One region of the Paenibacillus sp. ISL-20 genome, then DNA from elsewhere that is predicted to be linked to it. Evidence: predicted binding sites of a transcription regulator. Region 1 holds the regulator's gene; each other region holds the start of a gene.
What was found. The regulator Rex, encoded in region 1, represses fermentation and respiration genes when NADH is low (regulators of the CRP and FNR family bind a similar motif). The targets are predictions, from matches to a motif close to TTGTGAAATATTTCACAA.
Positions count from the first base shown of each region.

Region 2: the regulator Rex is predicted to act here: its motif matches at 2,249-2,266, upstream of adhE (bifunctional acetaldehyde-CoA/alcohol dehydrogenase).
Region 3: the regulator Rex is predicted to act here: its motif matches at 3,117-3,134, upstream of J7E85_RS06835 (nitrate/nitrite transporter).
Region 4: the regulator Rex is predicted to act here: its motif matches at 2,263-2,280, upstream of J7E85_RS21975 (formate/nitrite transporter family protein).

Region 1 covers NZ_JAGGRD010000009.1:37,955-46,245, reverse strand. Annotated here, with positions in the region: gene panB (3-methyl-2-oxobutanoate hydroxymethyltransferase) at 57-944, shown strand; gene panC (pantoate--beta-alanine ligase) at 941-1,831, shown strand; gene panD (aspartate 1-decarboxylase) at 1,824-2,207, shown strand; gene J7E85_RS05565 (hypothetical protein) at 2,353-2,958, shown strand; gene dinG (ATP-dependent DNA helicase DinG) at 3,130-6,006, shown strand; gene J7E85_RS05555 (redox-sensing transcriptional repressor Rex) at 6,080-6,745, shown strand; gene J7E85_RS05550 (amidohydrolase) at 6,720-8,021, shown strand; gene J7E85_RS05545 (cell wall elongation regulator TseB-like domain-containing protein) at 8,053-8,291, shown strand, end outside.
Region 2 covers NZ_JAGGRD010000009.1:206,667-214,957, forward strand. Annotated here, with positions in the region: gene adhE (bifunctional acetaldehyde-CoA/alcohol dehydrogenase) at 1-2,174, opposite strand, end outside; gene J7E85_RS06455 (Crp/Fnr family transcriptional regulator) at 2,452-3,180, shown strand; gene J7E85_RS06460 (asparagine synthase) at 3,269-3,427, shown strand; gene J7E85_RS06465 (formate/nitrite transporter family protein) at 3,738-4,526, opposite strand; gene nirD (nitrite reductase small subunit NirD) at 4,574-4,891, opposite strand; gene nirB (nitrite reductase large subunit NirB) at 4,987-7,425, opposite strand; gene J7E85_RS06480 (hypothetical protein) at 7,603-8,280, opposite strand.
Region 3 covers NZ_JAGGRD010000009.1:289,160-297,450, reverse strand. Annotated here, with positions in the region: gene narJ (nitrate reductase molybdenum cofactor assembly chaperone) at 1-104, shown strand, start outside; gene narI (respiratory nitrate reductase subunit gamma) at 91-783, shown strand; gene J7E85_RS06850 (GAF domain-containing protein) at 836-1,300, shown strand; gene J7E85_RS06845 (sensor histidine kinase) at 1,297-2,379, shown strand; gene J7E85_RS06840 (response regulator transcription factor) at 2,376-3,023, shown strand; gene J7E85_RS06835 (nitrate/nitrite transporter) at 3,191-4,705, shown strand; gene J7E85_RS06830 (YwiC-like family protein) at 4,757-5,482, shown strand; gene J7E85_RS06825 (DUF6953 family protein) at 5,563-5,799, shown strand; gene J7E85_RS06820 (glycoside hydrolase family 38 N-terminal domain-containing protein) at 5,910-8,291, opposite strand, start outside.
Region 4 covers NZ_JAGGRD010000036.1:239,808-248,098, reverse strand. Annotated here, with positions in the region: gene J7E85_RS21980 (APC family permease) at 1-1,137, shown strand, start outside; gene J7E85_RS21975 (formate/nitrite transporter family protein) at 1,283-2,155, opposite strand; gene J7E85_RS21970 (MFS transporter) at 2,491-3,738, opposite strand; gene J7E85_RS21965 (TetR/AcrR family transcriptional regulator) at 3,846-4,439, opposite strand; gene J7E85_RS21960 (DUF4352 domain-containing protein) at 4,686-5,282, opposite strand; gene J7E85_RS21955 (FAD-dependent oxidoreductase) at 5,410-6,771, opposite strand; gene J7E85_RS21950 (glutathione peroxidase) at 7,274-7,753, opposite strand; gene J7E85_RS21945 (hypothetical protein) at 8,062-8,291, shown strand, end outside.

The DNA of each region.
Region 1 (8,291 bases):
CTAAAAGGTTTTTTTTATTGTGTCTAACTTATTTACACAAAGGAGGCTGTGTCACAATGGCAGGCAAACAACCACTGAACATCGTGAAGATGAAGAACATGAAGAAGAAGGGTGTACCGATCACCATGCTGACCGCGTACGATTATCCTTCCGCCAAGCTGGCGGAGGAAGCGGATATTGATATGATATTGGTAGGCGATTCCCTCGGCAATGTCGTGCTCGGCTATAACTCCACAATTCCGGTAACGCTGGACGACATGGTATACCATACCCGTGCCGTCGCTCGTGGAGCGGAAGAAACTTTTATCGTAGCGGATATGCCGTTTATGACCTATCACGGAGATATTGATGAAAGTCTGCGTGGGGTGCGGAGATTGATGCAGGAAGGTCATGCGCATGCCGTGAAAATGGAGGGCGGCGAAGAAATCGCCGGCACCGTGAAACGGATCGTACAGTCCGGCGTACCGGTACTGGGTCATATCGGGCTGACGCCTCAGTCGGTGAATCAAATTGGAGGCTACCGGATTCAAGGCAAGGATGCCCAAGACGCTCAGCGGCTCATGAATGATGCAAAGGCACTTGAAGCGGCTGGAGCATTCGCAATTGTATTGGAGCTGGTTACAGAAGAGGCTGCGGCGGAAATATCTAAAGCGCTGAGCATACCGACGATTGGCATCGGAGCGGGTCGTTACTGCGACGGTCAGGTTCTGGTATTCCATGATTTAATCAAATATGCGTCTCCCTATCGGGACAAACGCTTCGTGAAAACATACGCTGATGTAGGCTCCGTCATCCGTGAAGGCATTACGCAGTATGTGAAGGAAGTGAAGGACCGCTCATTCCCGGCAGAGGAGCATGTCTTCAAGGCCGAGAATCATGCAGGTTCAGAAACGACAACAACATTATATGGAAGCAAAAAGGAAAAGGTGGGCACGACATCATGAAAGTGATTCGCACCATTGCGGAATTAAGATCAGAACTTAAGGACCGCCGGGAATCCGGCAGTGGTTCGGTAGGACTTGTGCCTACGATGGGTTATTTGCATGAAGGACACGCCAGCCTGATGCGTAAGGCGCGAGAAATGGCGGGTACGGTGGTTGTCAGTATCTTTGTCAATCCGATTCAATTCGGACCGGGTGAGGATTATGAGACCTATCCCCGGGATGAGGCACGCGATCTGGCGTTGGCGGAATCCGAAGGGGTGAATGTGGTTTTTATTCCCACGGTTCAGGAAATGTATCCCCAGCCGACCAAAACCAAGATCGCTGTATCGGAAATTACGTCTTTGTTGTGCGGGGCCTCCCGTCCCGGGCATTTTGACGGTGTTACCACGGTTGTTAACAAATTGTTTAATATCGTAAAACCTGACTATGCTTTCTTCGGAATGAAGGATGCCCAGCAGGTAGCCGTCATTGAGCAAATGGTTCAAGATTTGAACATGGACGTAACCATCGTGCCTTGTCCGATCATCCGCGAATCTGACGGCCTTGCTCTAAGCTCACGCAACGTGTATTTGAAGCTGGAAGAGCGGGAACAGGCACTTGTGCTGTCGGGCTCTTTGCGGACCGCTCAGGAGATGATCCAGCAGGGACTAGCGACAACGGCAGGAGAGATCCGTGTTCATCTTCGGGAATCTATATCCCAGTCCCCGCTCGCTGATATTGATTATGCAGAATTGCTCACTTTCCCGGAACTTGTTCCCGTGGAAGATTCATATCGCATTGCGGATGAAGGCAGAACCGTCATTATGGCGCTGGCCGTACGATTTGGCCGCACCCGTCTCATTGACAATGCGTTACTTCAACCAAAAGTAGGGGGATCCCATGTTTAGAACAATGATGAAATCCAAAATCCACCGCGCAACGGTGACGGAAGCCAATCTGAACTATGTGGGCAGCATTACCATTGATGAGGATCTAATGGAGGCTGCAGACCTTTTGGAGAATGAAAAAGTTCAAATCGTGAACAATAACAATGGCGCCCGTTTGGAAACGTACGTGATCAAAGGCGAACGCGGCAGTGGCGTGATTTGTCTGAACGGGGCAGCTGCAAGGCTTGTACAGCCTGGCGACAACGTCATTATCATTTCTTATGCCATGATGTCTAAAGAGGAATACGACAATCATACCCCAACGGTTGTGATCGTTGACGAAATGAATAAGCCGGTTAACACGGAATATCGTGAGGTTCACGCCGCGGTTCTCTAAACGGTCTCCTAAGAGCCAAAATGTGTCGGGACCTTAAAGGGATGAAAAGACCGACTTCTACAGAAAATGAGTTCAGGTCGACGCACTGATCTCATTTTTCCGCTAAGGGTGGGATGCAGCTATGTTTCAACATGTATTCGCTGAAATGAACAACATGTTAGATGAAATTGTGAAGCATTACCCTTCTGCTCAAGGTCCCCAAAAACAGGCGCTGGTACAAAACTGGAACATGCTCAAAAGCATGAGCGAGGGCATTATCGAGGAATGGCTCCATTTTGAAGAGAAGATGGCTATCTTCCGCGAGGGTGCCGCCTCACCTCCTGTTTTTCCACCGACCGAAGCGCCGGAACTGCAGCTTGATGCATTCATTCGCGGCCAAGGTTATTACAAGTTGTTGATGTTCCAGCCGGCTATACAGCAATTTGAGGTGGCCGCCACAGTATTTCCGGATAGCCTTCTGATTAAGCTGTATATTGCGATGTCCCATCTTTATTTGGGGCAAACCATACCAGCGTCCGATGTATTGGTGTCCATCCTGCCCATGGCAGACAACAAGAAGATGCGAGCGATGATCTACAACGCGCTTGGATGCATCGAGGTGTTGAACGGACAACAAGGGAAAGCCGAGGAGCATTTTGCACTGGCGATTCACAGCGACCCGACACTTCCTGACCCCATTATCAATTTGGAGGTCTGCAAGCAGAATCGCGGTGAGCTCCAGTACGGCAGCCAATTGATCTCTTTGCTGTAGAAATCAAGCCATTACAAGAAGCGATGCCAGAGCTCATCCCTGAGACTTTGGTATCGCTTTTTGCCGTATGGAGCGGTGGGGGAGAACGCGGGGATTTTTTACCCGGAATGTTCAAAACCCGCAACTTCTGGTATGCTGTTAATTAGTCTGGAGGAAAGGGATTTTATCGAAATGAAATTTGCCGTATTGGATTTTGAAACCACGGGCAACCAGTCAGCAGATGAGATCATTCAGGTTGGACTGGCCATCATCGAAGAGGATCGAAGCATCTCCCGCGTATACGGCACCTATGTCAATCCCGGGATTCCGATCCCTCCTTTTATTACCGGTTTGACCGGCATTTCCGACAGTGATGTAGCGGATGCTCCGTCATTGGAAGAAATGATGATGGAACTCGTGCCCATGCTCGACGATGTCGTATTGGTTGGGCATAATGTCGCTTTTGATTTTAACTTTTTGCAAAATGCACTCGATCGCTGCGGCTATTTACCGTTCAGCGGCCGAATTCTAGATACGATGCACTTCTTAAAAATATGTTTTCCCTCGCTACCCTCTTATCAGCTCGGGATGGTGTCCTCTCATTTCGGCCTAGAGCATGACCGTCCGCATCAGGCGGACAGCGATGCCCTTGCCACAGCCCATGCGCTGCTGAAATGCCTGGAGGAGATCGATGAGCTTCCTCTGCTTACCGTGCAGCGGTTAAGTGACCTGTTTGCGGACGAGGACAGCGACTTGGCCTGGTTCTTTGACGGCATCCGTGCTGACAGGGAACTCCAGGCTGTACAAGCCGGTGACACCCATACGTACTATCGTCAATTCGCCCTGGCCGTTGACGATTGGAACGATATTGCGCCTGTCAGGGATGAGACGGAGCCCAATCCCTTAGCCGATGTGAGCTTCGAGCAATACATGAATGATGTCCGTGAACGCCTGAAGGAAACGCTGCCTCATTACGAGAGCAGGGATGCCCAGGACATGATGTTCCAGGAAGTGATGCAGGCACTCGATAACAATAAACATTTATTAATCGAGGCTGGCACGGGAACAGGCAAATCCCTCGGGTATTTGCTGCCGTCGATTTATCAAAGCGTGAAGCAGGAACAGAAGGTTATGGTGAGCACGCATACAATCAACCTTCAAGAACAGCTGCGTGACCGGGATATTCCCCTGCTCACCCAGGTTGTTCCTTTTCCTTTTAAAGCGGCTATTTTCAAGGGAAGAGGCCATTATTTGTGTTTGAGAAAATTTGAACATAAAATAAATAGAAGAGATTTTCATTCCCCGAAGGAAGATGTGATCACCGCGGCGCAGATGCTGGTCTGGCTGACCCAGACGGAGAACGGGGATGATGAAGAGCTGAACTTTGGCGGTCGCGGAGGGGATTTCTGGGAGACCATCTCCAGCGATTCGGATTCCTGCCTTGGCCGTGCCTGCCCATGGTTCCGCAAATGCTACTATCACAGGGCCAAACATGAAGCGGGCATCGCGGATGTTGTCATTACGAACCATTCGAAGCTGTTCACCGACGTAAAAGCGAATCATCAGCTGCTTCCGAGTTATGAGCGTCTCGTCATTGATGAAGCGCATCATCTGGAGGACGTCGCCGGCAAGCACCTTGGCTTGCAAATGAAATATTTTTCGGTTGTCCATACGCTGACCCGTATGTACAAAGACAGCCGCAGCGGTCAGCTTCCGGCTCTTCGCCAGCTGCTGCAAGCATCATCGCATGAGAAGGCTGTCGAGTGGTCCTCCATCATAGACCGGATTTATCCGGATCTGATCACCGCAAAAGAGAATTGGGACCGGCTCAGCGATCAATTGTTCGGACTGCTTCCGGAACGCGGAGACGCGACTCCAGGGGATGCCGGTCAATTCTCGCTTCGCTTATCGCCTCTGAAGAAGCCGAAGGATTGGGATTCGCTGGCCGAGCTGGAGCATCAAATTCATGTGACGCTAGGCGATGTCGTTCGCAAGGGTGACAAGCTGATCGCCGAAATGAAGGAAGATCTGGACGACTACAGCGCGGACAGTCTGTTAACAGACCTATCGGGTCTGTTTAAGGACCTGGCCGCACACCGCGAGGACCTGAGGTCCTTCATGGCTCTGAATGATGAAGGCACGGTATACTGGATGGAGGCTAACGGGAATTTCCGCGGCAAATCGATGCAGCTTTATGCAGTGCCTGTCGATGTAAGCACCCACTTGAAGGAATTGTTTTTTGACAAGAAACAAAGCGTGATCCTGACATCGGCGACCTTGTCGGTGGATAAATCGTTTCAGTTCATGATCGAGAACTTGGGTCTTCAGGAAGCGGCAGATAGCGGCAACCTGAACACGGTTCTGCTGCCATCCCCGTTTAATTACAGGGAGCAGGCCCTCCTTGTCGTGCCGCGCGATTTTCCGAGCGTGAAGGGCTCGGTCGGGGATGCACTCTTTGTGAATACACTTGTGCAATCATTGGCCGATACGGCAATCGCTACGCATGGCCGCATGCTTGTGCTGTTCACCTCGTACCGCATGCTGCGTCAGGTGCACGAGCCGTTGAAGGAGGCGCTGGCATCCAGCGATATTACGGTACTGGGACAAGGGATGGACGGAACCAGCCGTACCAAGTTAATCCGGAGATTCCAGGATACCAGCGCTTCGGTCCTGCTGGGTACCAGCTCCTTCTGGGAAGGGGTAGACATACCTGGTGAGGCGCTCACTTGCCTTGCGATCGTCCGGCTGCCGTTCCAGCCGCCGAATCATCCCTTGGTCGAAGCCAAGAGCGAATTGCTGCAGCAGCAGAAGAAGAACCCGTTCATGAAGCTTTCGGTTCCGCAAGCGGTCATTCGCTTCAAACAGGGATTTGGCCGACTGGTGCGGACCGCGCAAGATAAGGGGATTGTCATTGTCTACGATACCCGGGTCATTGAATCCTATTACGGGAAATATTTCTTATATTCTTTGCCGGGGCCGAAGATGGAGCATATGCCGACAGAGGGGATCGTTCCCCGAATTTCGGAATGGCTGCAGGAAGAGGCAGGCGTAGAGAACCAAGCTGAATAAAAGTGAAACAATGAACGAAATGATCGGTCACAAAAAAATGTAGTTATTAACCTATTATTTAGGGGGAGCATGAATGAAATCGGAAAAAATTTCGGAAGCCGTGGTCCGCAGATTACCTGTATACTTGCGCTATTTGAATGAGCTTCAGAAAAGGGAGGTTTCCACGGTTTCCTCCCAGGAACTGGGACAAAAACTGGACCTCAACCCTGCTCAAATTCGTAAGGACCTAGCGTATTTCGGTGATTTTGGACGGAAAGGGATCGGATATGACGTATCTTATCTGATCGAGAAAATTCGCCAGATTCTAAAGCTGGACCAGAAGATCAATGTCGCATTGATTGGGGCCGGTAATCTTGGACATGCATTATCGAATTACAATGCATTTCTGAAGGACAATATGAAGATTGTGGCGGTTTTCGATTCGTATTCTCCCAAAGTTGGTATGAAAATTAACAATTTGGTTGTACAGCCGATGGAGGAACTGGAGAAGACGGTTCATGAGTACGGCATTCGTATCGGGATAATCACCGTTCCGGATTTTGAAGCGCAGAATGTAGCCAATCAGCTTATCGCCGCAGGCATCGAGGCTATCCTGAATTTTGCGCCAACCATCCTGAAAGCCCCATCCCATATCCGGATTCATACGGCTGATTTCACTACGGATTTGCAGAGTTTGGCCTATTATTTGGATAACGGTAAGGAGGATGCAGCACATGACGACAACGAAGTGGATGGTTAAGAACGGAACGTTTGCGGTACTAGAGGAAGGAAGATCCGTGTTACGCGGATATATGGTTGTGGAGAATGACCGGATAACCTACCTGGGTGAAGAAGAGCCACCCGTCCAAGAGGGAACAGAAATTATCGACGGAACTCATCTGTTTTTCCTACCTGGGTTGGTGAACACGCACGGACATGCAGCGATGTCGCTGCTCCGCGGTTATGGCGACGATCTGGCACTGCAGGTATGGCTTCAGGAAAAAATGTGGCCTATGGAAGCCAAATTCACGGCCGACGATGTATACTGGGGAACCGCACTCTCCGTGCTGGAGATGATCAAAGGTGGAACCACGACGTTTGTGGATATGTATGATCATATGGATCAGGTTGCTAAGGTTGTGCAGGATTCAGGAATGCGCGGCGTTCTGACACGCGGTGTGATTGGATTATGTCCGCCTGAGGTGCAGCAGCAGAAGCTGGATGAGGCGGTTGCATTCGCGAAAGACTGGCATGGCAAGGCTGACGGGAGAATTACGACGATGATATCGCCGCATGCACCTTATACATGCCCGCCGGATTTCATCGAAAAATTCGTTCAGGCATCCCATGATTTGAATCTGCCTTTGCATACCCATATGTCCGAAACGGAAACGGAAGTAGCTCAGAATGTAAATGACTACGGACTTCGCCCTGTCGCCCATTTGGAGAAGCTTGGCATGTTCTCCCGTCCAACGCTGCTTGCGCATGCCGTCCATCTGACCGATGAAGAAATCGATATCCTGGCCAAGCATCAAGTCATGGTGTCGCATAATCCAGGCAGCAATTTGAAGCTTGCCAGCGGCATTGCACGCGTGCCTGCACTGCTGAAAGCCGGGGTCACCGTGTCATTGGGTACCGATGGACCTGCGAGCAATAATAATCTGGATATGTTTGAAGAGATGCGTCTGGCGGCATTGATTCATAAAGGGATAAGCGGGGATCCAACCGCAATTCCTGCATCTGAAGCGCTTCGGATGGGTACAGAGTATGGAGCTAAGTCAGCCTTCCTTGCGGATATCGGTACGCTTGCGGTAGGTATGAAAGCAGATATGATCGCACTGAATACGGATCAGGCGCACTTTCTTCCGAAGACGGATTACATTTCTCATGCTATCTACTCCGCTAGTGCGAAGGATGTTGAGCATGTATGGGTTGACGGTAAGCAGGTAGTGAAGAATGGCGCGAGTCTTACTCTCGATGAGGAACGTATCCGCCGGGAAGCGCAGCGTGCCTTTGAGCGTCTTACAACCCTCTAGGGAATAATCAAGGGGAGCGAGGAAGACGGATTTGAAGAAAAAAACGAAGTGGATATTGCTGAGTGTGTCCAGCGTGCTGCTGTTACTGCTTGGTCTACAGCTCTATTATTCATATGTTATGAAAGATACTTGGAATGAAGAAAGAATGGCAATTGTTGCCGCCAAACAGCATGGCCAATTGGTTACGTCCGGGAAGACCTATAAATCGGTGTGGGGCGAGGATAATAACTATTGGGTGGTAAGCGGGAAGGATCAGGACAATCAAGATCG
Region 2 (8,291 bases), 170 kb from region 1:
AGGAACGCATTCGCAAAAGCCATGCCGGCAAGCGTCGAAGCATTATGCATTTTCTCGCGGGCGAGTTTGTCACCGGTCAGCGCCGACTGCTCAAGATATTGGAACACCAGCTGTATGGCCTTGATGGCAAGCCCATCCGTATAATCGCTGGCCATCACCGATACGTAGGCTTCAATGGCATGTGTCAGAACGTCCATACCGGTATCGGCTACCGCTGTTTTAGGCAGCGTGTATACAAATTCCGGATCGATAATCGCCACATCCGGTGTCAGCTCATAGTCAGCCAGCGGGTACTTGGTATTCCCCAGCCCTTTGTCCGTGATGACGGCAAACGAAGTCACTTCCGAGCCCGTACCCGACGTTGTTGGAATGGCAACGAATTTCGCCTTCCGTCCAAGCTTCGGATATTTGTAGACCCGCTTGCGGATATCCATAAATTTTTGCTTCAGATTGTTAAAGTCCGTATCCGGGTATTCATAGAACAACCACATCGCTTTCGCTGCATCCATTGGCGATCCGCCGCCGAGGGCGATAATGCAGTCCGGCTGGAATCGGGTAAGCATCTCCGTTCCGCGTTCTACTGTCGTTGTTGAAGGATCAGGCTCGACCTCCGAGAAGACCTCGATGGCCACTGGCACTCTGCGCTGACGCAGATAATGCTCTACCCGCTCCACATAACCCAGCTTCACCATCATGGGGTCGGTAACGATCGCAACACGGGTAATTTCCGGCATTTTAGCAAGATACTGCGTGGAGCCTTTTTCAAAGTAAATTTTGTCCGGTACTTTAAACCACTGCATATTCACGGTTCTGCGGTTCACCCTTTTCACGTTGATTAGATTGACAGCCGTCACGTTCGACGAAGTGGAATTACGTCCATACGAGCCGCAACCCAGTGTCAGCGATGGCAGGTTCGTGTTGTAGATATCCCCGATACCGCCTTGCGAAGAAGGCTGGTTCACCAGGATGCGGCAAGTTTTCATCCGATCCGAGAATTGCATAATAATGTCCTCATTGTGCGAGTGGATCACCGACGAGTGGCCCATGCCGCCAAAAGCAACCATCTCTTCAGCGCGTGTTATGCCTTCCTCGGCATCCTTCACCTTATAGCAGGCCAGAACCGGACTCAGTTTCTCGGCGGACAGCGGGTAAGCCGGACCGACCCCTTCCAGCTCGGCGATCAGGATCTTGGTGCTTTCCGGTACCTCGAAACCGCAAGCCTCGGCAATCTTAGCTGCCGGCTTTCCGACGATGGACGGATTAACCGCACATTTCTCCGATACCATCGCATGCGCCGTCAGTTTCGCCAACTCTTCCTTGTTGACAAAATAACAGCCGCTGGCAATCATTTTTTTCTTCACTGTATGATAGATAGGCTCTTCGATAATGACAGCCTGCTCGGAAGCACAGATCATGCCGTTATCAAAGGTCTTCGATAAAATCAAATCGTTCACTGCTTGATCCAGGTCCGCGCTCTTCTCTATAAAGCAAGGCACGTTACCTGGTCCTACGCCGAGGGCCGGCTTGCCGCAGCTGTATGCCGCCTTGACCATCGCCGAACCGCCCGTGGCCAGAATGCAGGCGATGTCAGGATGATTCATGAGTGCATTGGTTTTATCCATGGAAGGAGCTTCGATCCACTGGATGCAATCGGCAGGAGCACCTTGTTTCACGGCGGCATCCCGCAGTATCAGCGCGGCTTCCCGGCTGCATGCCTGCGCGGATGGATGGAATCCGAAGATGATCGGGTTTCTTGTTTTAATGGAGATCAGCGCCTTGAATATGGTTGTGGAGGTCGGATTGGTTACCGGTGTTATCCCCATGATTATCCCGATCGGCTCTGCTATTTTTTGAAAGCTGTCATAGGCGTTGTCTTCAATAATACCCACCGTTTTGTCGTACTTGATGCTGTTGTGGATATACTCTGTGGCGAACAGGTTCTTGATAATCTTGTCTTCGTACACGCCGCGTCCCGTTTCCTCAACCGCCATCTTCGCCAGTTGCATGTGCTTCTCAAGGCCTGCCATGGCCATCGCCTGTACAATCCCGTCGACTTGCTCCTGATTCAATTCCATAAAACTTTCTTTGGCCCGATTCGCCTTGTCAATCAGACCTTGAATGTACTCCGATGCTGTTTGTCCCTTAACTTCAACCGTTCCTTTGCTCACAGCCATATCTCTCATCCTCCCATGGTTCATGGTTTCTTTCTTCTCTACGCTTTGATCGTAACACAGCCGCTCTCAAATTCATGTGAAATATTTCACAATATAATGATTTATATTTTCTGTGTGATTTATACCTGTCTTTCCCTCCTTCTAAGTGAAAGAGATCACAAAGTTTGAAAATTCGCCACGATTTCCCTCATATTCTCCCCCAAAAGTGAATGTTTTCACGTTATAATGTATTTAAAGATTAAACAGATCAAATTTTAGGATGTTAGGGGATACCAACATGAATACTACTGTAGACCATGTAATGGAAATCGAAAACTTAGGGAACACGCAGTGCTTCTCGGAACAAAACCGCAACCGTCTGCTGGTCAGCATGAAGGAAAGGGTACTCCCTGAAGGATCCCATTTGTTCTGGGAAGGTGACTTTGCCGACAAGCTGTACTACGTTAAACAAGGAAGAATTAAATTAACTAAATCGACTGATGAAGGCAAAGAGCTTATTCTATATATGTACCATCCAGGAGACATGGTCGGGCAAGCCGATCCATTCTTCAGCAACAATCACAGTTTCTCGGCAGAGGTGCTGGAGGATAGTGTTGTCGGTGTCATCGAGCACAAGGATCTGGAGCTGCTGATCTGTCAGCATTGCGATTTCGCCATTGATTTTATGAAGTGGATGGGCATTCACCACCGCATTACCCAGACCAAATTCCGTGATCTCATGATGTACGGTAAGCCCGGTGCTTTAACATCGACACTGATCCGTCTGAGCAACACCTACGGACAGCATCAAGCCGATGATACCATTCTCATCAACAAGAAGATTACCCACACCGATCTATCGAACATGATTGGGGCAACCCGGGAAAGCGTCAACCGTATGCTGAGTGACTTACGCAAAAAAGATGCCATCGAATATGCCGGCGGAATGATTGTCATTAAAGATCTTCCGATGCTGCAGGAAATCTGCCATTGCGAGCTGTGTCCGAACGAAATCTGCCGGATTTAATCGGCCTGCTCCCTTCTGTGCATAATATACAGTCATCTGCTTACAATAAACCTTGTCTTTCCAAACCAAATTAAAGGGAGTGCTCAGCATGCGTGAAGGATTGATTCCTGCTGTTCTTGGAACTGTGGTTTCTGCTTCGGGTGCCGCTCTGCTTGGCAGCAAGTATAAACTTGCCGCAACCGGTATTCTCGGCTTCGGACTGGCTCATATTGTGCTTGGTGCGATTGACCTGGTGGAACATCGGTAAAGGATTTGGAAGACAAGGTACACACAGCTGTCCTGTTCAGTCATTGAACTGAAGGGACGGCTTTTCTTTTAGTTGTGCAGATCCCTCACTTTAATTAGACATTCAAAGAGAAACCGTTTCTTTGTATACTCATTAATTAGGTTCAACTTTATCTGCTATTGGCTTGGAGGGCGAAGCCTCCAAATCATCTCGTTTGTATATCGTTAAAGAAGCGGTCAACCGTTTGGTTGACCGCTTCTTTTCTGCTGTCTATCAAGTGAGCAAACCTGCTTACGGAACTGCTCCTACTCTTCGATGTCACCTACAAAACCTACTTTTGCTTGTTCCCTTTTCCCGATGAGATAAACCAATAAGCCATCCCTACAAACAATCCGCCGCCAAGGATGTTCCCCAGCGTGACCGGCACCATGTTGCTTATCCATCCGCCGATGGATATGGTCTCGGGATGCCCCGGTAAAATCGTCGCGAGTGTCAGAAGTGTCATATTAGCTACGCTATGCTCGTACCCTGTTGCAATGAAGGCAAACAGACACCACCATATTAAAATCAGCTTTGTTGTTTCTCCCTTGGCCCGAATTCCCATCCACAAGGCCAGACAGACAAGCCAGTTACACAAGATGCCTCTGAAGAACAGCTCCATAAACGGATCATTCATTTTCTTGGCAGCAGCCGTGAAGATGAGGTGGTCCGGCGGCAGGCCTTTGAACAGGCCGGAAGCATACACCAGATAGCTGAGCAGAATCGCTCCAGCCAGATTGCCGATAAACACGAGTACCCAGTTTTTCAGCGTATCCCCCATCGTCGTTCGTCCGGATAATGTGCTTATCGTAAAAAACATGTGATTTCCGGTAAACAGCTCTGACCCGGCGAACACCACCAACGTGAGCGCGATCCCGAATGCAGCTCCCATGGCGAGGGATTGGAAGGGTGAACCGGCAGCTGCGAGCGGCGCCCCCAGCTTAAAGATTAATACAATCCCTATGCCGACATACGCGCCGGCCAGCATAGCCGATACCATATAGCGCAGCAGATTATGATTCATCTGCTCTTTTTTACCGACGGCGGCATTGACAACGGCTTCCACATCTGTTTTAAACATGGGATACCACCCCTTGATTTCGTCTGTTTATTATGCGATTGCTGGCCTTAAACACCCACCTCAACCTTTCCGTCCACGGCGCGAATCGGGTATACACGAACCTGACCCTTATCCGGAGCCTGTACGAGCCCGGTTGAAAGCTCGATTTTCCAATCGTATAACGGATCGTAGATGTAGTGCCCGGATACGATGGCTTCCGAGAGTGGCCCACCTTTGGGATGAGGGCTTTGATTGTCCAGCGCAAACCATTGATGATCCGAAGTCCGGAAGACGGCAATCTCCCGATCTCCGAGTTGGACCACCCTTCCGAGCTGTGACAGAAAATCATGTTCATTCCCTACCGTAATAAATTTTCCGGTTTCCATAACATTCGACCTCCACTTTTCTTTTCTATCCCCATCCATACTGCGAAAAGCTCTCTATGTTCAGGCGGCAAGAGGGATGTAGATTCCTCCCTCTTTTATTTGCTGCTGACCGGTTTTGCATCCTCAAATAACGTATTGCGCAGCTTCTCGTCGTTCAGCACTTTCTTCCACGGATCCTCGACTTGCTGCAAGGCAAGCTCGATTCTCTCCACCAGTTCCTTACGCTGCTTGGTATCGTCCAGGATAACCGCTCGGATATGTTCCAGTCCCAAGCGCTCTACCCACTCCGATGTTCTCTCCAGGTACTTGCCGGTTTCACGGTAATACTGCATCAAGGCTCCGCAGATTTCGACCAGCTCTTCATCCGTTTTCACTTTGCAGAACGAATCAGCCAGACGTGCCTTCGTTCCGCCGTTGCCTCCAACGAATATTTCCCATCCACCGTCATTGCCTACGATCCCGATGTCTTTCGTGCACGACTCGGCACAGTTTCGCGGACACCCGTTGACTGCCAATTTAAATTTCGCCGGGAAATCCAGTCTTTCGAATTTCTCCTCGAGGAATGCCCCCATGCCCATCGAATCCTGCGTACCGAAACGGCAAAATTGGGAACCTACACAGGTCTTCACGGTCCGCAGCGATTTGGCATAAGCATAACCCGACGGCATATCCAGCTCTTCCCAAACACTCGGTAGATCTTCCTTCTTAACACCGATGAGGTCCAGACGCTGTCCGCCGGTAACCTTTACAACCTTCACATTATATTTAAGCGATACATCCGCGATTTTCTTTAAATCCTCCGGTGTGGTAACGCCGCCGTACATTCTTGGGACTACCGTGTACGTGCCGTCTTTCTGAATGTTGGCGTTCATTCGTTCGTTGACAAAACGGGATTCCCTCTCCTCTTGATGGGTTACCGGGTTCAGCATCGCCAGATAATAATGAATGGCCGGGCGGCATTTCGAGCAGCCTTCCGGGTTGCTGAAGTTTAGAACATGCATGACTTCTTTTGTTGTCTTGAGTCCTTTGGCACGGATTTCGGCGACAATTTCGTCCCGATCAAGGGTTGTGCATGGGCATATGCCTTGTTTGCCTGCCGCCTTAAAGCCATCGCCCAATACGCTCTGGAGTATTTGCTCCACGACAGGTTTACAGCCGCCGCACGAGCGGGTAGCTCCTGTACAAGCTTTGATCTCATCCACAGTCGTATGACCTTCGAGAGTAATAGCATCCACAATGGCTTTTTTGGTTACGCCGTTGCAGCCGCATACGATTTCATCATCGGGCATCTTCTCCAGTGAAAATGCCTTGCCGTTTCCTGTTCCTGCGCTGTCCGTACCCATGATCGAATCGTAAATTTCATCTGTCATGGCTGTCTTTTTCCGAATCATGGATTGAAGGCTTGCCGAATCGCTCACATCTCCGAACAATATCGCCCCAACGATGATATTGTCGCGAATTAATATTTTCTTATAGGTCTTGCGCCAATCATCTTTAGCGGTGATCACCGAGTGCTCGGCTTGCTCCATGAACTCGCCTGCAGAGAAGACATCCACACCGCTGATTTTCAGCTTCGTCGATACAATGCTTCCCTCGTAAGGCTTGCCTTCCACGCCGCATAGATGCTTCGCCAGTACCTGTCCCTGTTCGAACAATGGTGCAACCAGACCGTAGCACGCGCCCCGATGCTCGCAGCATTCGCCAACCGCATACACATCCAGCCAGGAAGTCTGAAGATAATCATTGACGACGATTCCCCGGTTCACTTCGATCCCGCTCGCTTTAGCGATCTCGGTGTTCGCTCTGATGCCCACTGCCATGACCACCAGGTCGGCATCAAGCTCATCCCCATCCTTGAACCGGAGTCCCGTGACTCTGGTATCTCCCAATATTTCGGTTGTTTGTTTACCTAATAAGAAGTTGATGCCCTGCTGTTCAAGCTCCCTTTTCAGCATGCCGGATGCCATCGAATCCAACTGGCTCTCCATCAAATCCTGCATAAGATGAACCACCGTCACCTCCATGCCCAGACTGACCAATCCCTTGGCAGCTTCCAGACCCAGAAGTCCCCCGCCAATGACAGCCGCTTTCTTGTACGCCTTAGCGGCTTGAAGCATCTGCGTGCAATCGGCAATGTTTCGGAAACCGATAACGCCTTCTTTGTCACTGCCCGGTACGGGTAAAATAAAGGGCTTCGAGCCCGTTGCTATCATGACTTTGTCATAAGGCACCGTCAATCCGTTATCGGCGGTCACGACCTTGCGTTCCCTATCGATGGCAGTTACAGTGGCATCCGTGTGCAGAGTGATGTGGTTATCCTCGTACCATTTCCAATCATTCAATACAATGTCATCCAAGGTTTTGCTGCCTTCCAACACATACGACAGCATGATGCGGTTATAATTCGGATGAGGCTCCTGTCCAATGACGGTGATGTCAAAATTTCCACCCAATTTAATGATTTGCTCGACCGTACTAATCCCGGCAATACCGTTGCCAATGACAACTAACTTTTCTCTCTTTATATTGGACATCGATTGATTCCTCCCCAACACATTTATCTAGATCGTGGTATTCCGTTGCTTTCACATAAATTATATCGTCTGACGGCATTAATTTTTGTGATATATTTCACATAAATCGTTAAAATTTAAAATAAAAATGCCAAATAACCCTGTCCGCATCGGAACAAGGTTATGATGAGGCATGCTCTATATAATATCGGCTTCCATATAGGCTCGTTCGCCGCTAGGAACCTTCAAATAAGGACGAATCCCGGCAAATCCCTTCGCGTCCAGGTTCACCCCGGTCATCCAGTTCCCCTCTAATAAACCTCGATCCGATTGCATAATGACGGCAGGTGCCTGGATATGCTCCTGATACAGAACGATGTCCGCTTGAATAGTCTTAAAGGCTTTTCCTTGTTCCACCAACGGTACGGCGCTGATATACGTAGGCACAAAATAATTTGCGATCACATCCAGCTCCTCCCCGTCAAAAAACGGCTCACTGCCAAGGAAAGGATGCAGCATTACGATTTTCTCATAGAGTGACCAGATGATCATCTGCAGAAATCTTCCCGTGCGTCCTATATTCTGCCCGGTGGACGCATGAAATCGATCGGTTTCATAACCAATGAACTTCCATCCGCCGGGGGCTTTGACCCATTTCTGAAACATATCAACAGCATCGGCACCGCTATGGCTAACGGATTCTGCAGATTCCGGGCTTGTTCCAGACGCAGCTAACCACAAGGAATCCGGCACATACTGGCTCAGCATCCGCTTGGTCTTCTCAAAAATATGAAGCACTTTTAATGAAGCGTTTTCAAGTTCTGAGATGTCCTCTTGTCCATAATGGAAACGGGAGATATACGTTCGCTTGGTCATAGGCTCGCCTC
Region 3 (8,291 bases), 250 kb from region 1:
CTTTGGAGAAGTATAAGAGTCCGTATCTTTATCTCATTCAAGGTCTGCGTGAGACGTTCAAAGCATGTTTCAATCAGGAGGCGGCAGATCATGAGCATGGTTAATCAGTTTCTGTGGGTCATCTTTCCTTATATCTGCCTTGCTGTGTTTATTGTCGGTCATATTTACCGTTACCGTACAGACCAATTCAACTGGACGGCAAAATCCAGCGAGTTTATCGAGAAGAAACATCTCAAGCTGGGCAGTCTCATGTTTCATTTAGGCATCATACCGGTTATCGGGGGTCACGTCGCAGGCTTGGCCGTCCCTCAATCCTGGATGGAGTCGCTGGGCATCAGTGATCATATGTACCACATCGGGGCGGTGTATATCGGAAGCGCATTTGGCTTTCTAACCCTGGCAGGTATGGTATTGTTAACTGCCAGGCGGTTCACCATTCGAAATGTGCGAAAACTCAGCAGCGCTTCCGATATGATGGTTAATGTCCTCCTGCTGTTTATCGTATTTATGGGGATGTACAGCACGCTGGTTACGAACGCGGTACAGCCGGAATTCAATTATCGGGAGTCGGTATCCGTGTGGTTCCGTGGATTGTTTATGCTCCGTCCAGATGCTTCGTTGATGGTGAATGTGCCGCTGGCGTTTAAAATTCACATTTTGGCCGGATTTGGCATTTTTGGCTTATGGCCGTTTACCCGATTGGTGCATGTGTGGAGTGTTCCGTTGAATTATGTGGGTAGAAGATATATCCTGTATAGAAAGCACCGTAAATTTGAATCGTAGAGCGGAAGAAGGCTTTTTTGGCCTTCTTTTCTACGTCAGAGGAGTAATGGAAATGAAGAATCAGCCGATCTTTAACTACCAAAGTGAAATGGATAAGCTTCGTGCCCGGTTTCAATTCGATTTCGTGTCCATGGCATTGGTGCAGCCGGCTGAAGACCGATTTGTATTGACCTGGCAGTATGCCTCGGGAAATATAAATGAGAGATATAAGCGCATCGTTTTACATTCCGGCAAAGGCATCGCCGGCATGGTGTTTAAGACAGGAAAGCCGATGCTGATTCAAAACGTGAATGCTGATATTGAATCAAGGGACTTGTATAATTATCCAATTATTGTTGCCGAGCAGTTGAAAAGCCTTGGTGCAGTACCACTGTGGGAAGGCTCTCGCGTCAGGGGTGTTTTACTTGTGGGATATCGCAAGGAAAACGTGCTGGATCCAAAGTCCTTTGAATCGTTTCAGGAAGGAATAGGAACGGAATTTGGTGCTTTTTATGCCAAGGAGGTATCACGGCCTTGATTCAAATGACGGATGAGCATTTAAGCGAATTGCTTAGAAATATGTATCATAATAGCATGGAAGCCATTTTTTTTATTGACGAAAAGGGCAGCGTGGTGGCTATGAATCCAGCCGCAGAGAACATTCTTGACATTGAAGTGATCGAGAGGATGCAGTCTGGTGCGGATGGTTCCTTCTGCCAAACCTGCAAAGGGTACACCGATGAACAGGATCTCATAACCTGCTCCACATGCTATCTGGATTATCCGGATGGCGAGTTTTCGTCGTTCCAAGTCTATTTGAAGACACGCGGCGAAGGAATCGTTCCCTATGCGGCCAGTTACCATATCATCGATGAAGCTCGCGGCATCCGGGTGATGATGCTTCTCGACCTGACGAAGCAGCAGAAGACACAGGAAATGCTGCAGCGGACGAATATGCTGAAATATGTTATCAAGGCACAGGAGGACGAGCGCAAGCGGATATCCCGCGAACTTCATGATAGCGTGGCTCAAGAGCTATTGAGCTCACTGGTCGACCTGCGTGTCCTTAAATATATGAATGTGGGCGAGGATGTGCTCAAGAAACTGCGCCAGACCGAGGTGTCTTTAACCAGGCTTCTGGATGATATCCGGCATTTATCCGTTGAACTCAGACCGGCTTCATTAGATGATTTGGGGCTTGAGGCTGCATTCCGCTCCCATTTTAAATGGATTGGAAAGAACTACGGAGTGCTTGTTGAATTCTCTGCGGAGTTAGCGGCAGCCCGCTACGGCAGCGAGATTGAAACAGTTGTGTACCGGGTATGCCAGGAAGCGGTGCTGAATGCCATGAAATATTCAGGAACGGATGAGGTACATGTACGCTTATGTGAAGTGAATGGCTACCTTCAGTTAACCGTCCGGGACCGTGGAGTCGGGTTTAACAGGGTCATTGATGAAGCTAAGGGAACCGGACTGGGACTGTACGGGATGCGCGAACGCGCAGAGCTCGTCGGTGGTCAGTTTATTTTGCTGTCCGCTCCCGGTGAGGGTACAACGATTCAGCTTAACATTCCGCTTACGAATGGTGACGACAAGCCGGAGGTGATGGGTACATGAAAATTGTGATTGCGGATGATCATGCCGTGGTCCGCAGCGGATTTTCCATGATTCTGAATTACCAGGAAGATATGGAGGTCGTTGCGACGGCGGCAGACGGCATGGAGGCTTACACCATGGTGGCGAAGCACCGGCCGAATGTGCTGTTGATGGATTTAAGCATGCCTCCGGGCGAAAGCGGACTGATTGCAACCGGCAAGATCAGCAGTGAATTTCCAGACACGAAAATTCTGATTCTAACCATGTATGATGATGATGATTACCTGTTTCATGTTTTAAAAAACGGTGCTTCAGGTTACGTACTCAAAAATGCACCAGATGATGAATTAATCTCCGCTATCCGCATGGTGCATAAGGGAGGGACCTATATCCATCCCCAGATGGCTACTTCCCTGGTTCGGGAGTTTATTAAGAAAGATAGCGAGAGTGCGGACCAAGATCCGTTTAACAGTCTTTCCAAACGGGAGATTGAGATCCTGCCCCTGATCGCCAAGGGTTATGGCAATAAGGAGATTGCGGAAAAACTTTTTGTATCGGTCAAGACGGTGGAAGCGCACAAGGCCAAGATTATGGACAAGCTGAATTTGAAAAGCCGTCCGGAGTTAGTGGAATATGCATTGAAGAAAAAATTGCTGGATTTTTAGTCCTTACGTATATAAAAAGGGCGCAATAAAGGGTTGTTGCTTTAAGGAATAGGGAAGTTCCCCGGAGAGATTCAGGGAACTTCCCTATTAGCATTGTGAATAGGTGCACGTACAATAGGAGCTGGGGATCAATTGCCATTCATTATGCTTTAGAAAAGGTGATGGAAATGATCAAAAAGCTGCAGCTTCCGCTGCAAACAATGAATCTGGTGCTTGGCTTTATGGTATGGGTCATCATCTCCGCGCTCTTGCCGTTTATTCGAGAAGATATCTCCATTCCGGCAGACCGCCTCGCTATTCTGACGGCAATTCCGGTGGTGCTGGGTTCGGTCCTCCGGATTCCGCTTGGCTATTACGCCAATGTCGTGGGAGCACGAATTGTTTTTATCGTCAGCTTTATCCTGCTGCTGTTTCCGGTTTATTTTATCAGCTCGGCTTCATCCTTTACGCATTTGGTTATCGGTGGCTTGTTTCTGGGGATCGGGGGAGCCGTGTTCTCGGTCGGTGTGACCTCATTGCCTAAATACTATGCGAAAGAAAAGCTGGGGCTCGTTAATGGGATTTACGGGATGGGCAATATTGGCACCGCCATTACCACGTTTGCTGCACCGGTCATCGCGACTCAGATCGGATGGTCCAAAACCGTCCAGCTGTATTTGGTTCTGCTGCTGATATTTGCCGTGCTAAATGCACTCTTAGGTGACCGTAAAGAAATTAAGGTGAAAACACCGATTATGGAACAGATCAAGGGTGTATATAAAAATGAAAAACTGTGGTTTTTCTCTCTTTTTTATTTCATTACATTCGGTTCGTTCGTAGCCTTTACGGTGTACTTGCCGAACTTCCTGGTTACCCATTTCGAGCTTGCGAAGGTAGACGCCGGGATGCGGACGGCAGGGTTCATTTTGGTAGCCACTTTACTACGTCCTGTAGGCGGCTGGCTTGCAGATAAATTTAAACCGCTATTCTTATTAATGGGCGTATTCTTAGGGCTCACGGCTGCGGCCATCCTGTTGGCATTCTCTCCGTCCATTGGTTTGTATACGGCCGGTTGCTTAACCATTGCCGTTGGTGCCGGTCTCGGAAACGGGGTTATTTTCAAACTCGTGCCCCTTTATTTCAACAAGCAGGCGGGCATTGTGAACGGTATTGTGTCCATGATGGGCGGCCTTGGCGGATTCTTCCCGCCGCTGATGCTTTCCTTCATCCATTCGGCTACGGGACAGTATTCCATTGGATTCATGGCCTTATCGCAGGTTGCGCTTGCCAGTTTCGTTATTGTGGTATGGATGTACTACCAGGACAAACTTTCCGTGCAATCCGAGGTGTTTAACTCCACCGGCCAGGGGATTTTGGTTACGGATCCGAACGGTAGGATCAATGCCGTCAATCCGGCATTCACGAAGTTAACCGGATATTCGGAGGAGGAAGTGCTCGGCAAAAATCCGAGCGTATTGAAGTCCGGAAGACAATCACCGGCGTTTTATCAGGCGATGTGGTCTGAAATCAGGGAACACGGGAGCTGGCAGGGGGAGATTTGGAACCGCCGGAAAGACGGAGAAGAGTACTTGGAGCTACTGACGATTAACGCGGTAAAGGACGAATCCGGTGACATCGTACAATATGTGGGTACCTTCAGCGATATTACTTATCAACCGACTGGCCGTTGTTCGAATGGCTGAAGATATAAATCATGATGGGTATGAGTTGATGGATTGGAGAGGGAGAGACGCATGAAAAAGACGAGGATTGTCATCCCACGGGAGCATGGTGGCTGGGCTATGGTCAGTGTACCCTATATCATAGGAATGGCGGCAGCCAAGCCGGTTCTGCTGCACCTCCCGCTATTTTTGGCCTGGTTATGTTTATACATGGCGTCCTATCCGTTTCTGCAATCCTTAAAGAAGACGTCCCAACGTAAAACTTGGATATCCTGGGGGATCGTGTATGCCCTTATCGCCGTTGTTTTTCTAATTCCGGTGCTTGTCTTCAAGCCGTCGATGCTCTGGTTTGCACCTGTGCTGCTCATCCTAATCATGGTGAATGTTTGGCATGTTCTTCAGAAAGCGGAGCGTGCGCTGTTAAATGATATTTGCGCGATTCTGCTGTTCTGTACCGGAGGCGCCGCAGCTTATATGCTGGGGGGCGGTGGTTTCGATCCGATGCTTGCCGCCGTCATTGTGTATAATTTCCTATATTTCACGGGCACCGTGTTCTTTGTCAAATCGGTCTTCCGTGAGCGGAAAAACAGGCGCTGGACGATATACGCAAGAATATATCATGCCGTCATGTTGGTTCTGCCGATCATCTTCGGGAATCCGTGGATGTGTCTACCATTCGTATTTCCGTTCATGAAGACGTTACTGTATTCCGGAAAAGCAATGAAACCGATGAAGGTCGGAATCATCGAGATTGCGGGTTCCGTCCAGTTTTTATTGCTGTCCATGATCTTGATGTAGTCTGCCGTTTTCATAAAAATCGATTCCATCGTCCATTCTGTTATAATAAGTGAAGGTATACAGAAGGGAACGATGTTCATATGACATATACAGCGCAGCAGGTGGCCGAATGGATGGTGGAGGAAATCCGGTTTACGGGTAATTTGTATCAGACAGAGGCCATCCGCTATGTACGCGAGAACTTCGGGGAAGAGTTTGTTTTCGTTAACGAAAATGGTAATGCCTCACTGTCCAAGGAAGTGAAGAAGGCATTCCGCAAACTGCATGGCGGTCGGATCGCTTGGGATCGTGACGGATTCATGTGGGCATGGACGTAATCTTGCTGTGGAAATAATAATAAGGGGAGAGGGGCCGGCTTGACGGCCATCCTGCCTGTCATAATGAGAACAGCTGCCTTGAAACCAGGGCAGCTGTTTTTCATTATGACTTATTTGATTCGGTGAACCGTGAATTGTCCGGTTGAAGCGTGCAGGGCTTTCACAGCCTGCTCCGGGTCCAGCTGGCGATGCCGCTCTAGCGCATAACGGAACTCGTAGAAGCCGCCGAGCGTCGCCTTGAAGTTGGTTTCCCAGTAGTTGGTCAATATCCAGGCATACGTGGAAGGACGGCTGTCCGCAGACTGCATGGTGTGGAGCAGCCGGGGGGCGTGCTCCAGCGTTCCCAGCTGTACGAGCGGCGTGTCTGTCATGGACAGAATGAGCGCTTCCCGTTCTTTGGCCGAGTGCCAGAATATTCCCTCTTGGACACTGGTGTAATCCAGGCAGGTTCCGGGAATCTGATCCTTCCATGGCCGGACATGACAGCCGGCTTTTTCTACATATAGCTCGGCTTCAGTGCCCATAGTGAATGGCAAAGCCACGTAAACATTCTCCGGCAGCCAGACGCTGTCCTTGTGGAAGCGGACGGACACCTCGACACGAGGTTGGTTCGCATACATCTTGATGTGTAGGGCATAGTAGCTGAGCCCTTTCACGTCAAAGACCAGCTCCACCAGGGCAAACAGCGGTCCGTTGTCCAGCACGGTGACTCGGGTCAAGCGTCCGGTATCCCGCTGGACGTTCGTGCCCTTCCGGTTGCGTCCCATGCGGCGGCGGGTTGAGCATATTTCGGACGGATTATGCTCATCCTGTGCCGGCGTTACCTCGTACACGGGGGTGAATGGCGCGTGCTCGCGTGCATCGTCCAGCAGGTCTGCCGAGCGTGTCTTATCGATCCATGCCGTAATGCCTTCGTTCATCTCCCATTCGATCCGGAAGGATTCGGATTCGATCGAACGCTTGCCCACAACGATTGGATATGGAGTTATGGGCTGAGTTTGGATGTCGGCAATTCCTTCGCATGCAATCGGTTCGGTGTTGCGCGCAGTCACCATGTTCCCGGAAGCGGAGAGTGCATCCGGTGTTTCGTGCGGATGGATGTACAAGATCCGGGACTCATCCGGTTTAAGTGAGAGCTGCGTGACAAGCGCCCCCGTGTGTGCCAATTGGTACGGTAGCGCCTGCCCGGTCGTTTCGTCGATGAGCTCGAACTTTTTCTTCAAGATCACATGTTCCCAACCATCCAGCGGGATGGCGACCTGCAGTGTCGCCGCGGCCGGCTCCGTGTTGATCACCTCGTAGCGCAAGGGACGATGAGGGGCAAGCAGTGCGCCCTGACGGACAACAAGCGTTTTATCCAGCGCCCGGTAAGCCAGCTTGCTGGCTTCGGCCGCATAGGCTTGCTTCCGCACCTCCAGCATTTGCACCTGCGGGTGCCATGGCTCATACACGGAGGAATGATAGCCCCATGTATGCTCCGCGTACATGGTCAGTGCCTGTGAGGCATCCTCGATCTCGGTCAGGCTTGCCGCACCATGGACCGGATCGAGCCGCTTGACCTTGCGAAGGGTGCGCTGGGCATCCCGGTAAATCTGGGTATGCATCGCTGTTGAAGCCACCCCATCGGTCCACCAGTCCGGCCAATCCCCCCGGTGTACCGGAAGCGCGGACAGGTCCTCCTGTTTCAATGCTGCAAAAAATTCGGACAGCGTAGCCATCTTAATGGTGATTTGGTCGCCGTATTGTTCATTCCAATTCGTAATCCACTCCGCGATATCCGCATTCGGGGATGCATTGTCCGTGCCTAGGCCTGAGACCATGACCGGAACGAAGGAGTAGGGGTAGGATTCCTGCTCGAGATTCCATAAATACCGGTTAATCCGTAAAGCAGCGATGTCGTTATGACGTTGTTCAGGCTCCATCAGGTTATGCTGAAGCTCGTCTTTGATGATGTATTTACCCAGTGCATCCGGACAGAACCCGAGCTCGTTGCCGAACATATAATGTTCGCCGTTCCAAACAAGCAGCTTGCCGCCACTTGGACTTTCCCACCAGAACGGCGTTTGTTTGCGGCCCAGCGGATACATGCCGTGATGCGTATGGATGCAGGAAAACAGGTGCTCGATGTTATGTTGCAGCAGGCTTTCGGCATACCCCCAGCTGTACCCGTTAATGTCGGCGGTCATGGCGCTGTCGATCCGATGTCCGAAGGTCTCCGCGAACCTTTGCGCCTTGCCGTGATTCCGCAGAAGGAGGTCGAAATCCGGGAGCTCGGTCATATTGAGATAGGTTCCGGACAGTTCGATATCGCCACGTTTCACCGCTTGTTGAAAAGCTTCTTTCTCTGCCGGAGTTGCTGCTTCGAGAAATTTCTCCACGGCCCAGAAGGTCTCGCAGGTCCAGCGGAATGTTTTCCATTCCGGGCGCTCCCCGCGGTGTGCGGCTTCCGTGATGTCTAGTGCCTGGCGGATAAAATCCACATGGTATTGCTC
Region 4 (8,291 bases), on a different contig from region 1:
GTTGAAGCCATTTCTAACGCCATCCCGAACTTCAAGGATCCCGCTCCGAATAATGCGGCCAAAACCTTGGTCGCGATGGGATCCTTGCTGGCAATGTTATTTTCGGGCATCGTATTCCTGGCCTATTACTATGGGGTTAGCCCCAGCGAGCAAGTCACTGTCGTTTCCCAGATTGCCGAGCATACCTTTGGACGAAACGTTTTTTATTACTTTATCCAAGGAACAACGGCTCTCATTCTGATCCTGGCCGCCAACACGGGATATTCCGCCTTCCCGCTGCTTGCCGTTAATCTGGCGAAGGATAAATTTATTCCCCGAATGTTCACCGTCCGGGGGGACCGTCTGGGATATTCAAACGGGATTATCATACTTGGGTTCTTCTCCATTCTGTTGCTGCTGGCTTTCGAAGGCAAAACCGAGCATCTGATTCCTCTGTATGCCGTCGGCGTGTTTATCCCTTTTACCCTCTCCCAAACAGGGATGATGGTGAAGTGGCTTCGAGAAAAGCCTGAAGGATGGATCGTCAAGCTGATCATTAATACCACCGGCGCATGCATTAGCTTTATCGTGACGATGATCTTCTTTTTCACGAAATTCGCCCAAGTGTGGACCGTCTTGATTTTCCTGCCGCTGATCATTTGGATCTTCACACGAATCCACAAACATTATGAGGCCGTAGCAGACCAGCTGCGAATTACGACCTGTGAGCCGGTTAAGCCGATTGAGGGAAATGTTATTATTCTGCCTGTGGCGGGAATCACGCATGTGGTGGAGAACTCGCTGAATTATGCCAAATCACTGGGAGCAGGACAAATTATCGCGGTGTACGTGCCGTTCGAGCGGGAGGACGAGGCGGCCTTCCAGGAAAAATGGAAGAAGTGGCAGCCGGACATCCGGCTGGTGACGCTGCACTCGCCTTATCGGAGCATCATTCAGCCGCTGACCAAATTCATCGATACCGTGCAGCGGAAGGCAAGCGAATCCCACTATCAGGTTACCGTTGTCATACCGCAGTTCATCCCCAAGAAGGGCTGGCATAACTTCCTGCACAATCAGTCCAGCTTGCTCATTCGCGCACATTTACTGTATCGGAGAGATGTGATTATCACCACAGTACCTTACCATTTAAAAAAATAGCGGGCTTGTTCCGCTGCGACTTATACAAGGAATCCACTCCGCCAACAACGTTAAAAAAGCTGCGATCATCCGATCCCTATTCTTAAGGGAGCGGTCAATCGCAGCTTTTTTCCCTCCGCCTAGACGCTTACCAGGCTTCGGGATATTAAGAAACATTCTGCGCAGAATGAACCTGTTGAGCAGTGCCGGTAGTTGGCGCAGACGGCAGTGCGGCGTCTTGTTCGCCGCGAAGCATGACCTCAACCTTATCATCCTTCTTCAAATATACGGTCCCGTAGGCAGCTCCCACAAACAGCGCGCCTCCGACGAAATTGCCAAGCCATACCGGAATGAAGTTCACCAGATACTCGCCCCAGCTGTAATATCCTTCAAATATCGCTGCCGGAATGAGGAACATATTGGCCACCACGTGCTGAAAGCCAATGGCTACAAACGCCATCGTCGGAAACCAGATCCCGAGAATTTTGCCACTCATCTGATCCGATCCGTAGGACAGCCACACGGCGAGCGCCACGAGCCAGTTGCACCCGATGCCCGACAAGAAGGCCTGCAGGAAGCTGTCGTCGATCTTATGACCTGCCATGGCCACCAGCTTCTCCAGATAAACGCCGCTGCCTGTCAGACCCGTCACGTGACCAAAGAAATAAGCGACGAACAACGCCCCTGCCATATTGCTTACCGTGACAAGAGCTAAATTTCGTACCATTTCTTCCGTGGAAATCCGCTTCTTGAATCTGGCCAGGGACACGGCCATCATGTTGCCTGTCAGCAGCTCTCCGCCCGCTAGCAATACAAGAATCAGTCCGACAGGGAATATTGCCGCGCCTATAAAACCGGCAATGCCTCCCCAAGCCTCCGATGCTCCGGCAATTACGCGAATATCCAGCAAAAAGCCGAGTGCAATAAAAGCACCCGCCAAAAATCCTAATATCATCACGTTCATAGCGGAGTTATGTGCTTTTTTCACCCCGTTCTCCAAGGTGATCTCCGCAATGCGATCAGGTTTGTAATAGGCCATGGCCGCTCCCCCATTTCTCCCGCATTCCGTCCTGAAATCTCTCGAATGCAGCGTCTGATGTTTCTGTTTACAGTTACCCATATTGTACCGCAGCCTCCATAGCAAGAACGTGAATTATATCACGATCGCGTGCGTCAGAGGGGACAAGACAGCCTCTGTCCTGGCTGCTCTTGATTTGCCCTGACTCATTCGCTCGAATCCGAGCGAGCGGTACATGTAAAATAGCGGTGTCGGAGAGGATCCCGACACCGCTTGGTTGATGCTTTAACCAACCATCATGTTCTAACCCGGAAAGCCTATGCCTTTATACCACCATCATGTTCAAAACCAGCAGCCTACGCCTCGGCGGCAGTCTCTACCCTAACAGGCGTTTCCTTCTCCTGAACCGGAACGTTCGAGATCGGAAGCTTCATGCTAATGAAGGACGACAGCAGGAAGAGCGCACCTGCCGTGAAATACACGACGACAATGGAGGTTGCCGACATATACCATCCCGTAAACCCGGAGCCGATGAGCAGCATGCCGGTAAACATCGGTGTCATCACGCCGTTCAGCCGACCGATGAATTTCTCTTCCACCTGCCGCATCATCACAGCCATCAATACGGTCTGCGCCATCGCCATCAGCACCCCGGTTACGAAGCGCATCGTACCGGTTAAGATCGGCCACTGGGACAGCACCTCGACAAAGGTCGAGAGGCCAAGGAAGGCAAGCCCGGCAAACAGCAGGTAGGAGCCTTTCACTCTCCCTGCAATCACAGCGGCCAGCACGCCGCCAATCAACATGCCAAGACCCTCTAGCGCGGTGAACCACTGAACGCTGGACATTGCCAACTGTAGACGCTCCGTGATGACAAAGATATCGAGCGGCTGAACAAGTCCGCTGCCGAGCGCCAATAAAACGTAAACCACCAGCAGCACCTTCAGCAGCCGACTGGAGCCGATGTAAGTGAAGCCTGCCTTCAAGTCCTTCATAAATGAACCGGTCGATTCCGAATGGTTAGAGGGCTCATCCACACTGGAAGGGAGAAACGCCAGCACAATCGCCGAAGCGCCGAATAGAACCAACAGGCTGATTAAAGAAGCCTGCATTCCAAAAGCTTGATAGATCGTCGTGCCGACCATCGGTCCCAAAATGATGAACAGCGACATCGAGGTCTGGGACAAAGCCGTGGCCGCGGGCACATGCTCATCCGGTAAGCAGCGCTTGATGATCTTCATGGACGAAGGCTGCGAGAATTGGGATACAACGGCCGAGACCAGGGTCACCGCAAACACGGCCTGCCAATATCCCGCATACACAACAAACAGGATAAGCAGTATGGATAAAAAGCTTAAAATGTCTCCCCAGATCATCGTTCGTTTGGGACGCCAACGGTCAGCCAGTACGCCGCCAATCATGGAGATCACAAAGATGGGCGCGTATTCAATTACGGTAAGCAGCGATACGGCGACCGGGTCATGGTTGCTCTTCTCCATAATAAAGAACAACAGCGCCATGTTGCGGATCCAGATCCCGATATTTTGCATAAAATCCGAAACCATCAGCAGCACAAACGCGCGGTTGCCAAACAAATGCCTCATATTCCATCCCCCATTAAAACCGACTATTCGGTTTAATTATTTGTGCGGAAACGCCCACCCCCCGCTTGCAAACCAACAGAAGCGTTTCCGATAAATCCTCCAATACACTACGAACCTTGACTCGATAACACACCGTTTAAAAAGTAAGTTACTCCCTTACGGTACAGCAGTCTCGATTCCTCCTGAGAACGTTCATAGTACCAAATCGACATTCCATCCAGAAGCGCGCCAAAAATGACGGATATCTCCTCGACATCTTCTGCCGGTATCCGTCCCTCATCCGCTCCCTCCGTCAAAATCTCGCGGTAGAGGGTACGCGGACCTTGCAGAATCGCCAGCATCTCGCCCACAATCGTCTTATTCTCCGGCTGATTGATATAGAACTCCTCCGCGATCTTGGTGAGCGGATTCTGGAAGTCATCGACCATATGATCGGCAATGCCGTACAGCTTCTCCTCGAAGCTGGCGTAACGGGCTTTTTTATCGTTCCAGGCTTCCATCCATTCCTGATTCTGTTTCGCCAGCAGCTTGACGAACAAATCTTCCTTGCTCTCAAAGTGATAATAGATGCTTCCCTTACTGGCCCCCGTATACTTGACCAGTTCATCCATGGATGTTGCCGCATACCCGCGCTGGATGAACAGCTCCTTCGCTTTATCCAGAATCAAATCCCGCTTTCGCTGCGCTTTTTCTGAAGACATCGTTGTAAGCACTCCTTGCTTGGAAATAATAGTCCGCCATCACAAACGGAAACCTGTTTCCCCTAATAAAAATGAATATAAAGTTGATGAACGCTACTCTAAATAAAAAACCGACTGTACGGTTTAATCATACTGAAAACATTCCCACATGTAAAGCAACGCCTTTGACAATGACATAGAAAAAAGGACTTTGCCTAAGCAAAATCCTCTCATTACTTGTACATCCCGAAATAAATATCATATTTTTTATTCCACTGCCCAAATGGCCCTTCCTTCTTTCATCGGATCGCCATAACTCAGCTGCAGCCCCGTAACCCCCTGTTTCACTTCGTACGGAATTTCTCCTGTCAACTCGCCGCCTGGGGCAATGGTGCCGTCCAGCATCTTCACGTCATCCGTAATGGGAACCGTATAGTTAAGATCGCTCGAATCCGTCAGGGAAAAAGAAAGCGCGGAAGAGATGACCAGCGGCTCCTGGCCATTGTTCTTCACGGTAATGTCAACCACCTTAAACGTATGACCCGGCTGGGGCTTTAAGTACTCGTCCCCTTCGGATTCGCGTACGCCGTTCAGCGTAATGACCGTGCCGTGATAATCCACCGTATCGCCCACCGCGGCAGGTTCGTCGATCGGCTTCACCTCTGCGTTGTCGGCCGGTTGGTCCTCACCTTGGGTTGGTTCTGCAGGCGGCTGCTCTTCAGATGTGTCCGTCTGACCTGTCCCCTCGCTATCCACAACAGCCGGCGGAGTTTCTGCGGGCGGATCAGCCTGATCATTGGAACAAGCAGCCGTCAGCAGCATGGAGAACAATACAGCCGAAGCCAGCATTACTTTTTTATTCATAATTTATCCTACCTCCTGTAAGTCGATATCTACATGTCCGGATATTTTCCAATTCGCTGTCAAAATCCATAATCCTTCAAAAACAAGAAAAAGACCCCCAAATCAGGGGTCTCGCAAGTAAATAGGATTACGAATGCACCGGTGCTTTCGTCTCGACCGCCGGCAATGCCTGCAGTCCAGCCGTGTTAAGGAAATTCCACGGTTTGTTGTAATGCGGCTGGAAGAAGAAGTCGATGAAGGCCAATTGATCAATCGTCATCCGATTCTGTATGCACACCGACAGCGTGTTAATGGATTGCGTCATATCCACTTTGGAAATGACCTGTGCACCAAGCATCCGGCGGCTGTCTTGCTCATATACCACCTTCAGCGTAACCTCTTCGAAGGTAGGCATGAATTCCGGACGGTAATGATCCGTAATGGTGATTGTCTCCACTTTCAAGCCTTCGTCCTTGGCGGCTCCTTCGGTCAATCCCGTCGAAGCAATGTTGTGTTCGTATATTTTCAATCCCGACGTACCTTGCGTTCCCATATATGGGGTTGTCGGCTGCACAAGATTGCGTGCAACGAGCGTACCCATCCGGACGGCGTTAGTTGCCAGCGGAATGTACATCATTTTACCCGTCGGGTTATAGTGTACGGAGCAGCAATCGCCCGCTGCATATACATCCTGCTTGCTGCTTTGCATATATTGATCCACGACGATGGCGCCATTTTTCAGCATATCCACTTGCCCCTTCAGCAGCTCCGTATTTGGACGGAAGCCGATGCAGAGGATCACCAGATCCGTGTCGATCTCACCTTTATCGGTGATGACCTTGTTCACCTTGCCATTCTCGCCTTGGAAAGAAGTCACGGTCTGACCCAGGGCCATCTCAATCCCTTTTTCACGGAAGGATTCCTCGATCTTGCCGCTAAATTCAGGGTCCAGATATTTGTTTAGAATGCGGTCAGCACTATCAATCAGCGTAACCTGCTTGCCGTTCTGCTGGAAGGCTTCGACAAGCTCCACGCCGATATAACCGGCGCCGACAACCGTAATGTGTTTCGATTCCTGCGCTTTTTCAATGATCGCATTGGAATGATTGTAGTTTTTGCAGAGCAGAATATTATTGAGATCGATGCCTTCAAGCTTCGGTACGATTGGCCATGATCCGGTTGTGATAATCAGTTTATCATAGGTATCATCAAAAATTTCTTCTGTAACCAGGTTCCGAACTTTCAAGCTTTTCTTATCCGTATCCACCGAGATAATCTCATGCTTCATCTTGGTTTCAACACCCAGCTCGTCGAGCTTCTGAGGTGAAGAGTAGAACAAACCGTCAGGGTCTTTTACAACGCCTCCAACGTAAAGCGCGATGCCGCAAGACAGGAATGAGATGTTATCATTGCGTTCATAAACGGTGATCTGGGCTTCTGGGTAAAGTTTGGCGGTATTCACGATGGCGGCCGTTCCTGCATGGGTACAACCGATAACTGCTACTTTCATGGTTTTTCCTCCTCCAAGTATGAAGCTTTATATTTGATTAAGATGAGCTCTTTTGCCTGGATTCATGCTTGGTAACGCTTGTTGAGCATGAATGTGGTGACTGGTAATATTATTTGTGAATGTTTTCACTTCATGCCCTTATTATAATGTGATTAATTTCACAGTTCAATAGGTAATTGCGTTATTCACATATTGTTCATAATTTCACATAGTTATAATGATAAAAGAAGTTGACCAAGAATACGGGTTCGGTATCAGGGTAAGCTATAAGAGCCCAGCCTCATGAAGTTGATTCAAGAATCATCTATCCTATACGTGCTGCCTTGAAGGATCTTGCTTCTCCTGATCTAATGGAATGATACTTGCGCTCAGTGTTTTTTAAGACACTGTCAATTAATCCGGTTGACCGAAGTGGTGTCCAAGAGAAAAACAGGACTGTTCTCCTCAGAGGCAAATCCCCCCAAAGAAAACAGCCCTGTTATGTAATCGTTACTTCCTGCTACTAACCAAGCAGAGATTCAATGGCACTCTTCATCGATTCCGGCGTATCCCTCGGTTCGAACCGCTGAACCACCTTACCCTCGCGGTCTACCAGAAACTTGGTGAAATTCCAAGCGATCTCTCCGCCTTCATTCGGTCCTGGTTGCTCGGATTTCAAATATTGAAATAACGGATGCGTTTCTTCCCCATTGACGTCAATCTTCGCAAAGATTGGGAAATTCACACCATAATTCAATTGACAGAACGATTCGGCCTCTTCACTTGTACCCGGCTCCTGTCCGCCAAACTGATTGCACGGGAAGCCAAGAACCTGCAGCCCTTGCTGGCTGTATTGGTCATACAGCTGCTGAAGCTCTCCGTATTGCGGCGTAAGTCCGCACTGGCTTGCCGTATTTGCAATAATTAGAACCTTGCCTGAATACTGATCGAGCGAGACTTCCTGACCTTTGGTATTGGTTGCATGATATTCATAAACTGACATCTTCGAATCTCCTCCCCGGCTTGTTTTGAATGGATGGCATGCTTTTCAAGCGCAACAACCTAGCCAATCTCCCTCCATCATATCGAATAAATGGCCCTAAACCAAATTTTCGGTTCCAACATCTCTACTCCGCCACCCGCAAATCCATTATGATGAATGTATAACCTCTTTAAACAAAATTTACATAGACTAATAACAGCTGTTTAATCAGCAAGTAAGCAGGGTAATAATTTAAGTTTGGAAAAATATTGCACGATTCCGTATCAACAACAGTAAGCGAGGAAAAGAAATGAAACTGTTATCCCGAAATGTTCATATCCCCATGGCATCTCATTGTCATTGTGCTCGCACTGATTGCCTTCATCGGCTTAATCAAAGGGGGGTATAACCGAAAGACCGTGCTGCGCAGCACTGGGCTATCGACGCTGGCCTTCTATTTTATACTGACGATCCCCATTGGCCTGATCACCCAGGAATCCCTTTACAAAGAAGAAACGATGCTGACCGATTTGGATCAGAATTTTGAGGACAAGAAGGC